Regions from separate parts of the Alteromonas sp. AWJ4_199 genome, predicted to be linked through region 1. Evidence: predicted binding sites of a transcription regulator. Region 1 holds the regulator's gene; each other region holds the start of a gene.

Region 1 (3,292 bases):
GTGGTCTTTTCCACAGAGCTCTGCGCACTGTCCGCGATAAATACCAGGCTCATTCACCTTGGCCCAAGACTCGTTAATAAATCCGGGGTTGGCATCTTTTTTCACGGCAAAGTCAGGAACCCACCAAGAGTGGATAACGTCGTCAGAGGTAATAAGAAAGCGTACTTTTTTCCCAGTAGGAATAACCAAGGGACGGTCAACTTCCAACAGGTAGTTATCTGTTTTCTGAAATTTGTTTTCTATTTGCTCGCGCTGAGTGGCGAGTAAAGAATAAAACTCTACATCGCTATCCATGTACTTGTAGTGCCATTTCCATTGAGAGCCTGTTACTAGCACAGTCATGTCAGGCTCAGACGTGTCTTCCATAGCAATTAGAGTATTCGCTGCGGGTACCGCCATGAAGATAAGAATAAGGAAAGGAATAACGGTCCAAGCAATTTCAACCTTCACGTTTTCGTGAAAATTAGCTGGCTTGGCGCCACGGGACTTTCTATGTAGATACATTGAGGCGAACATCACGCCAAAAACTACAACCGCGATACCTACACAAATGAAGAACATCAGCATATGCAGGTCGTAAACCTGCCCGCTGATGTCGGTGGCACCGCGCCTTAAATTAAGTGAAGAGGCCTCTTCACTGACTTCTTGGGCAAGAAGCAAAGGGGAAAAAAGCAAAAACGGTATTGTCGAACACCATTTTGCGAAAACGGTCGTTAGTTGTTTCACTCAGCACCTCCGTAATAGCAAGACCAAAAACGCTGATTATTTTGCGCGATGCCCTACCAAATGGTTTGCGAACGATTGACCCATCACCTCAACTTGTAAAACAAATTTAGAGTCATTGTTATTATTTTGTTAATCTCTGTATAAGAATTGCGCAATAATGTCGTGCCGTCTAGTCTTTTCTATTAAAAATTTAACGAAGCGGTTAATTTTTAATCATTTCCGTGGCAGCCTTACGTTACATATTGGATGGAAAAAGAAATGAGCATGTATTAAGCGAGAATAAAATCAAACGTACATTTTGAACAACACAAAGGTTCTACTAGCAATCATTTGATTATAAAATCAACAACTAATAGGTTATTAATATTTATTTTCAAACAAACTTTAGAATAATGAATGCATATTCAGTAGTTCATTCACAGGCAAAATACGCGTAATACGCTTTCTGATAGTCATGGTTGGGTTCGCTTTTTAAAGGCGGGCTTAGTCACCCTAACTCCAGAAAACTGGTAGAAATAAAGCAATAAAAGGCATAAAAAAAGCGGCTAGTGCGCCGCTTTTCGTTGAAGGTGTTAAAACCTTACATCCAGTCCGCGTTTCTTATAACGCCTACTGCAATCCCCTCAATAGCAAAAGGTTCGTTGGCTAGGTCTACTCGAATAGGTGCGAATTCTTCGTTTTCGGCATGAAGTAATACTTCACGACCACGTTTTTCTAAACGCTTTACCGTAACATCTTCGTCTACACGTGCCACAACGACCTGGCCATTGTGAACATCGGTGGTGCGATGCACAGCAAGGAGATCGCCATCTAGAATACCGATGTCTTTCATACTCATGCCGTTAACACGCAGTAAAAAGTCTGCTTGAGGTTGAAACAGTGCAGGGTCTACCTTGTAGTGTGATTCTACGTGCTCTTGCGCCAAAATTGGCTCACCCGCCGCCACACGACCAATGAGAGGTAGGCCTTCTTCTTCAGGTACGTCATTTTCGAGAGGAATATTGAGTTTAATACCCCGAGAGGTACCCGGCAGAATTTCTATCACGCCTTTACGCGCCAAGGCTTTCAAATGTTCTTCTGCTGCGTTGGCAGAACGAAAACCAAGTTGACGAGCGATTTCCGCACGCGTAGGCGGCATCCCCGTTTCTTGCATGGTGGTTTTGATAAGTTCTAAAACTTCGGTTTGTCGAGCTGTGAGTGGGCGCATAAAAGACCTGTCTGTTCATACAGTTCCTGTAAGTATATACACCTAAAACTAAATAACAAGCACTTGCCGCGTCTTTTGCTACAAGCAATAGACAGCGACAAGTGTATTACCCTTATTTCACAAGAAGGGCCATGTTCGGATTACCTATTTGAAGCTCTACTTCGCCGGCATTGTTCTTTCGGGTACGCATACCATCGACATGATTAATGCCAATGGAAGGGCTACGCCAAATGACATGTCCATTGATATCTATTTCAGTGACTCGGTAAGCAACGTTGTCATAATATCCATACGATGAGTCATATTCTTCAGCTTGGTAAATGCCAAGTATTGATTGATTAGACGATGTCGTTGGAATAACGGCTATATTTTGAAGATCGAATGTAGGCGTTATGGCGTCTTTAAGTACTAAGGCGTCATTTGTTACGTCATAAATATTTATTCTATTGTAGTTTCTATCTAAGCATGCAAACTCAGAGGCGTCGTCGCCATCAGCATTAATTCTTATCAATTGACTACAAGAAACATCTAGTTCATTCAGTCCGACAAACTCGCCATCTTGCATTGTATAGAGCTTTAATGATTCATAGCCACTAACAGCAAAAAAGTGTTCGCCATTATTGGTGAGCTCAGCGACAGCATCAATTGAAAACTCATTGATGACAGAGTCAATGAGCACTTGGTTCTCAATATCGAATGCTTTGAGTCGATTGTTTTCAACAATGACCGCATCAACAAAATTATCGTCATTCACGTCTACAGCTTCGATGAGTGAGACTTGGCTGTTTTGATTTTGGCTCAGCGACCACTGAATTGAATTATCTGACAACTTAACTACGTTGAATGATGTATTGCTATTCAAAGCTCCTGTGAATAATTCACCCAGGCCATCATTATTATAGTCAGTAACAACGGGTCTGCTATAGTCAAAAACATCGTCGCCGAGTTCGTCGCTAAGGGTAATCTCATTCTCCATGTTAACTGACAGCATCTGAATTGATGTGTAGTAGTTAGTTGTCTCACTCACAAAGACAGCTCTTTCATCATTATCACCAAAAGGGGCCCAGCCGGCAGCAAAGTAATTAGAAGAGTGTGCTTCCGTTCGTATATCTGATAATACGTAGTCACCCTCAGCATCTTGCAGTGCAACCTGAATTTCGCTGTCGCCGGTCCAGATTATTTCGTTTCGGCTATCGTTATTCAGGTCGCCGATTAAAAGCGACATACCGCTATACGCATTGTGAATAACACTCCACTGTTCCGAAATTTGACCACCTTCAAGCGCGAAAGCTTTCACCTCTCCCCACTGGCACTCAGAAATTACAAGCATTCCCTCATTGGTCTGGTCATCTTTGCTAT
Region 2 (3,292 bases), on a different contig from region 1:
GCAAGCGGTTGATGTTAGTGTGATACCAAGAATTACTAATAGGTGTTGCAACTTCATGCGTTAATTTGTCCAGTATTGCCTTTGTTAGTGTCAATGAACTTCGCTAAAGCGAATTTCGAGACTGTTTTATTGCAAGCGCGAAGGCATGCTACATTGACAACTATGACCAATCAACTGCATTTTAGTTCGATGCTGCGCTTTTAAGCAGTTCTTTTGCATTCGCTAGCGCCGATTTGGTTACTTTATCACCGGCTAACAGTCTTGCAAGCTCATCGATCCTGTCTTGCTTAGTCAGCGCCAACATCTGGGTTTCAGTACTTTCCCCGTCGGTAAGCTTGGTAACAAACAATTGATTATGTGCCTGTGCCGCTACTTGAGGTAGATGGGTAACACACATTACTTGCGATTGTTTACCTAATTTACGTAAAAGCCCGCCAACGATTGATGCTGTTGGGCCGCTAATGCCCGTATCGACTTCATCGAAAATCATAGTAGGGGTAGCGTGATGGCCGCTCGCGATAACCTGAATAGCCAGTCCTATACGAGAAAGTTCACCACCTGATACGACTTTTTCTAATTTGTCTGCATCTTGACCAGGGTTGGTAGACACTTTAAATTCTACGGTATCTAGACCTGTGCTCACCGGCTTCTTAAGTTCGTCGTATTGAATCTGAATATCCACTTTTGCGTGGGGCATATTCATCTGGCGAATTTGCACTTCAATATCTTCGCTTAGCTTACCAGCAGCACGTTGCCTGCTCTCAGAAAGCGCTTTGGTCGCGGTTAAATACGTTGCTCGTGCTTCTTCTACTTCGCCTTCAAGCGTACCTAACAGTGTTTCCTGTTCCGATAAAGCATTGAATTCGGCGGCTAGCTCTTGGTGATGCTGATAAAGTCCTTCTGGCATCACAGTATGTTTACGGGCAAGTTCCATCGCCTTCGCATAGCGCGCCTCAACTTGCTGTAAGCGAAGTGGGTCAATCTCTAAGTGATCGCAGTAGCTACGTAGTTCTCCTGCCGCTTCTTCTACTTGAATTGCTGCATCATTAAGCATTGTAATGATTGGCGTTAAACTAGCGTCGTGCGCCTCTAATTCGCCTAAACGTTCAATACTGCTTTGTATAACTGACAGTGCGTTGCCTTCATCGCTTTCATATAAGTTATATACGCTGGTCTGTGCTTGCTCTAAAAGGCTTTGCCCGTTACTAAGGCGTTTGTGCTCTATTTCTAACTCCTCAAATTCACCCTCTTCAATGGCGAATTCATCAAGTTCTTGAACCTGATAAGTTAGTAGCTGAATTCTGTCTTCGCGCTGCTGGGCTTGTTCTTGAAGCGCCTTTAATGTGCGTTGCTTATCACGCCAAAGAGAGTAGGTTTCTCTAACTTGCACTAATATGTCGTTGTGCTTAGCGTAACCATCAACTAATTCTCTTTGATGGTCTTCTTTCAGCAGCTGTAGGTGAGTATTTTGACCGTGAATGGCCAACAAAAACTGGCCTAAACCTTTTAACTGCTGAAGTGAGGCGGGAATACCGTTGATAAAAGCTTTTGAACGGCCTTCCTTTGAAATAACTCTGCGAATAAAGCAGCTATTCTCATCTTCATCTGAGGTGAGCTCATGTTCATCGAGGAAGGCTTTAGCTAATACATTGCCGTTTAAAGAAAAGTGAGCAATGATTTCCGCTTTTGCACTACCTTTTCGCACCGCATTTGCGTCGGCACGCTCGCCTAAGCACAAGCTTAAAGCATCAATAGCAATTGATTTACCTGCACCGGTTTCACCGGTTATAGCAGTTAAGCCGTTTTCCAGTTGAACCGATAATTGTTTTACAACAGCAAAATTAGAAATAGAAAGATGCGCTAACATAACCACACTCGAAAAAGTTGAACATGATGATATATACAGGAACTGATAATATATACAGTATTTTGACTGTGTAAAGTTAAGTCGGGAAAAAATTGCGTTAAAATGGAGGGGGATGCTAACAAAACTCATAAAATCAATATCATAAGTTTAGCGACTTTTGTGATGTTATGAGTAACCTGAAGATGTGAAACAATGGAAATGCGTGCTTTACAAAAATTTATACAGTACTAGGTTTAGTAAGGGTTCAGTGGCGAAAAGCCCGATTACAAAAAAAAGTTAGTAGCCAGATACGTTAACCTATTTTAGAGTTTATTGAAAACCAAACAGCAAAAAGGAGAGCCTAAGCTCTCCTTTGAAATTCTAACTATAGATAGTTAGATTAGTGTATAAAATTCAATGATTAGAGGCTATTGCTGCAATTCACCGCTGCCAGACTCAATGTGTGCGCGCACAAACCACTGAAACTGTTCTAAGTCTGCCAGTTGGCCAGTAATCATATCTTCTGATACTGGGTCAATTTCACCTAAAAGCTCTAACGCTTTTCTATGGTCACCATTTACACCGTCATATACGGCATCCAGCGCCTTAAGGTGGTCAAGTACTAAACCTTTACCCAACTCATAATCGTTCCAGCTGCGACCTTCAACAATGGCTTTCGGTGTACCTTTTGGTACGCCACCTAACGTGGCAATTCGCTCTGCAATTGTGTCGGTCATTTCGCGTACCGCATCTACCTGCGGATCCAACATCTCATGCACGCCAATAAAATTTGGTCCTACTACATTCCAATGAATGTGCTTCAACGTTAACTGTAAATCTAATAGTGCAACCAATCGCTGATCCAATACCTTGATTGTTTTGGCAGCAGCATCGTTATCCATTCCTGGGGCTGTAAATTTGATATTGGTGTTACTCATGATATCTCCTATTGAATGCAAATAAATCGGCATGATGTGGAACATCAATAGGGCTAAAGTCTCGCTAACCCTGTGCCAACAACTTACCTAGGCAGTTGCAACGGGTATGCCGAAATTTGAGATTTTTATAAGTACGCGTTTTCATTGGAGAAATCAGGGGGAGATTAAAAAATCTTTATTTTTCAAGCCTGTAGCGATCAAGAAAATGCTACAGGCTTATGTAATAAATGCACATGGAATCAACTAAATGGAGCAGGGAGGTTAGTAAAGCTTACTACCCCAACCTAACTTTTTACGAAGTACATTGAAGTAGCTGTAGCCCTTAGGGTGAACAAGATGGAGTTTGTCTACGCTTTTGTTTATTCGAATTTCATCGCCAGGTAGCACCGGCAGAACAATATGGCTATCGCAACTCACTTGTAGCGAGTCACTATTAACCTTTGATACTTTCATCGATACCTGACTGTCAGCATCAACAACGATTGGACGGCTGCTAAGTGTGTGAGGA
Region 3 (3,292 bases), 320 kb from region 1:
GCGACTTTAAATTGGCTGATGAGGTACACGCAGCACTTAAAACAATTAGTAGTAAATTACCGCTTATCGGCATTACTAACGGCAATGTAAACGCAGAAAAAATAGGCATTGAAGGTTATTTTGAATCTATTCTTCACGCCAGTACAACACGGCCGATGAAACCAGCCCGCGATATGTTTGATGAAGCCGCAGCACGTTTACAAATTGCACCGAAACATATTCTTCACGTAGGCGATAACATCATAAAGGACGTCCAAGGTGCAATTAACGCTGGCTTCCAAGCTGCATGGTTTGCCTGTAACAGACCCATGACGCTAGCCAACGAACCTGTAAGCGTATTGCCTCACGTAGCACTAGACAACCTCAAAGAGTTAACCCACTTCCTATGAATAATGGGGTCATGAATAACGGGGTCAGAGTACTTTAAACTTTTACGAAGTGTAAAAGGGGAAATGTACTCTGACCCCATATTTTAGTTATCTTCTAGGACGTTTTGGCGCATGGATTCACAAGGGCTTTGACAAACCGGTCTCCCAACCACCTTTGCTGGAACGCCCACCACGGTAACGTGGGCTGGTACGCTATTTAATACAACGCTACCTGCGCCGACTTTTGAGCCTTCGCCTATTTCGATATTTCCTAGGATCTTGGCACCTGCGCCAATTAACACACCCTGGCGAATTTTAGGGTGACGGTCGCCCGACTCATTACCCGTACCGCCAAGGGTGACACTTTGAAGAATAGAAACATTATCTTCTACTACCGCTGTCTCACCCACCACAATACCAGTCGCGTGATCGAACATAACGCCCTTACCAATTCGTGCAGCAGGATGTATATCTACACCAAAACTTGCCGAGTTGCGGCTTTGCAAAAATAAGGCTAACTGGTGGCGCCCGTGAACCCAAAGGTAGTGCGCCATTCTATGCACCTGAACGGCGTGGAAACCTTTAAAGTGCAGTAAAGGAGTAAGGTAGTCGTTCACTGCGGCATCTCGCGCATTAATCGCCATTATGTCAGCAATGGCTGCCTCGCTAATGCCAGGCTCTAACAAGTAGGCTTCGTCGAACACCTCACGTATAGCAATCGCAGGCATCACGTCATCTGCCATTTTGTTTGACAGAATAAAGCTTAGCGACGATTCGAAATTATGATGAGCAAGAACACTGGCGTGCACATAGCTAGATAGCAATGGTTCGTTGTCAGCAACAATTTGCGCTTCTTGTTTGAGCGTCGACCAGAAATCGATGGGCGTAGAAAGTGCGGTCATGAGCATGTCCCGTTAGTGTGCTGTTAATTAGCTGTTTTTGTGCCAATGTATGTCGTTAAAAAGTTGGGGCCGTGTGCTTTTTTTAACTTGCCTAAAATGGCTTAACTCTTTTGCTAACACTCGCCCTGTAAGAAAGCGCAGAGGTAGCCGAATTAAGAGAGCAGAAAGTTTACCCGAGTTTGGCGTGATGCAATACCGATGTGATACCTGCCAAGCGCATAATTCGATCAATTTATCGTATTAATTCGTTATAGCTAATAACTGTATCTTTCATTTGTGTACCTTTGAGCCTTACGTCGACCACACTAGGCTCTGTCACTACTCAATTAGAACGGTTAAAGCGTCCGTTTCTTTCATTAAGAGACTCGCATAAACACAAAGCTTAACTTGGCAAATAACTGCGTTCTTATTTAACGAAAAGGGCTGAAAAACTGGACTGTATAAATTAACAGTCAGATGGCATAATAGCCCGCTGCTGAATGTACAACACTATCAACTAACAGGTACCACACTATGGATGTATCTCGACTGCTAGACGAGCTTAACGACAAACAGCGTGAAGCAGTAGCAGCCCCATTATCAAATGCCCTAGTATTAGCTGGCGCTGGTAGTGGTAAAACCCGCGTATTAGTGCATCGCATCGCGTGGTTGATGGAAGTCGAAAACATCGCCCCTTTTTCTATTTTGGCAGTGACGTTTACAAATAAAGCCGCCAAAGAGATGCGCGGCCGTATTGAGTCGTTGATGGGTCGCAGCCTACACAACATGTGGATTGGTACCTTCCACGGGCTTGCACACCGCCTATTACGCGCGCATCACGCTGAAGCTAATTTGCCTGAAAACTTTCAGATCATTGATTCTGACGATCAGTATCGACTCATTCGCCGTATTCTGAAGGCCATGAACCTGGACGAAAAGCATTGGGCCCCTCGTCAAATTCAGTGGTACATAAACGGCAATAAAGACGAAGGCCTGCGCCCTCAGCACATCGAGACTCACGGCGATCATATCCAAAAGACCATGCGTGAAGTCTATGCGGCATATCAGGACGCCTGCGACCGCTCAGGCTTGGTTGATTTTGCCGAACTATTGCTACGCGCTCATGAGTTATGGGCAAAGAATCCTGAAGTGTTGGCGCACTATCAACGCCGTTTCCGTGCTGTGTTAGTTGACGAGTTCCAAGATACCAACAATATCCAATATGCATGGCTTCGCATGCTGTGTAGCGGCGACAATAACAATATTATGATTGTTGGCGACGACGACCAGTCTATTTACGGCTGGCGAGGCGCAAACGTAGATAATATTCAGCATTTTCTAAAAGACTTTAATGAGCCTACCACTATTCGCCTTGAGCAGAATTACCGTTCTACCGGGAACATTCTAAAAGCAGCGAATACGGTTATCGACAATAATACAGGCCGTTTAGGCAAAGAGTTGTGGACGGAAGATGCGCAAGGTGAGCTGATTTCTGTTTATGCGGGCTTCAACGAGCTAGATGAAGCGCGCTTTATCGTGTCTAAAATCAAAGACTGGCTAAACCAAGGCAACGCCCTTAGCGACACTGCCATTCTTTACAGGAACAACGCCCAGTCTCGAGTACTGGAAGAAGCCTTGCTACACGAAGGGCTGGCGTATCGCATTTACGGCGGTTTGCGCTTCTTCGAACGCCAAGAAATAAAAGATGCCCTTGGCTATATGCGCATGGTAAGTCACCCTCACGATGACGCTGCCTTCGAGCGCGTGGTAAACACCCCAAGCCGCGGTATTGGTGAGAAAACTCTTTCGCAAGTGCGCGACACTGCACGCATGCATAACTGTTCTATGTGGCAAGCCAGCCAGTTGCTTATAAACGAAGGTGGGTTTAAGGGCCGTGCATTAAACGCGATGCAAAGCTTTGTATTACTAATTACAGAGCTTGAGCAAGCCACGTTAGATGAGCCGCTTGATCAGCAAGCCGACAAAGCGATTCGTCAATCTGGTCTGTACGCCATGTACCAAGCAGAACGCGGAGAAAAGGCC

Evidence for each region. Region 1 encodes LexA, which represses DNA repair genes until DNA is damaged. Its sites were predicted from a motif close to TACTGTATNNNNATACAGTA; they were not measured.
Region 2: the regulator LexA is predicted to act here: its motif matches at 1,908-1,927, upstream of recN (DNA repair protein RecN).
Region 3: the regulator LexA is predicted to act here: its motif matches at 1,705-1,724, upstream of uvrD (DNA helicase II).

Annotation. Positions count from the first base shown of each region.
Region 1 covers NZ_JBSWUR010000001.1:2,388,581-2,391,872, reverse strand. The annotation lists gene coxB (cytochrome c oxidase subunit II) at 1-726, opposite strand, end outside; gene lexA (transcriptional repressor LexA) at 1,307-1,933, opposite strand; gene ACXAER_RS10450 (hypothetical protein) at 2,046-3,292, opposite strand, start outside.
Region 2 covers NZ_JBSWUR010000002.1:114,785-118,076, forward strand. The annotation lists gene ACXAER_RS15460 (outer membrane protein assembly factor BamE) at 1-57, opposite strand, end outside; gene recN (DNA repair protein RecN) at 182-1,867, opposite strand; gene dps (DNA starvation/stationary phase protection protein Dps) at 2,275-2,784, opposite strand; gene nadK (NAD(+) kinase) at 3,046-3,292, opposite strand, start outside.
Region 3 covers NZ_JBSWUR010000001.1:2,072,032-2,075,323, forward strand. The annotation lists gene ACXAER_RS09070 (HAD-IA family hydrolase) at 1-389, shown strand, start outside; gene cysE (serine O-acetyltransferase) at 473-1,270, opposite strand; gene uvrD (DNA helicase II) at 1,784-3,292, shown strand, end outside.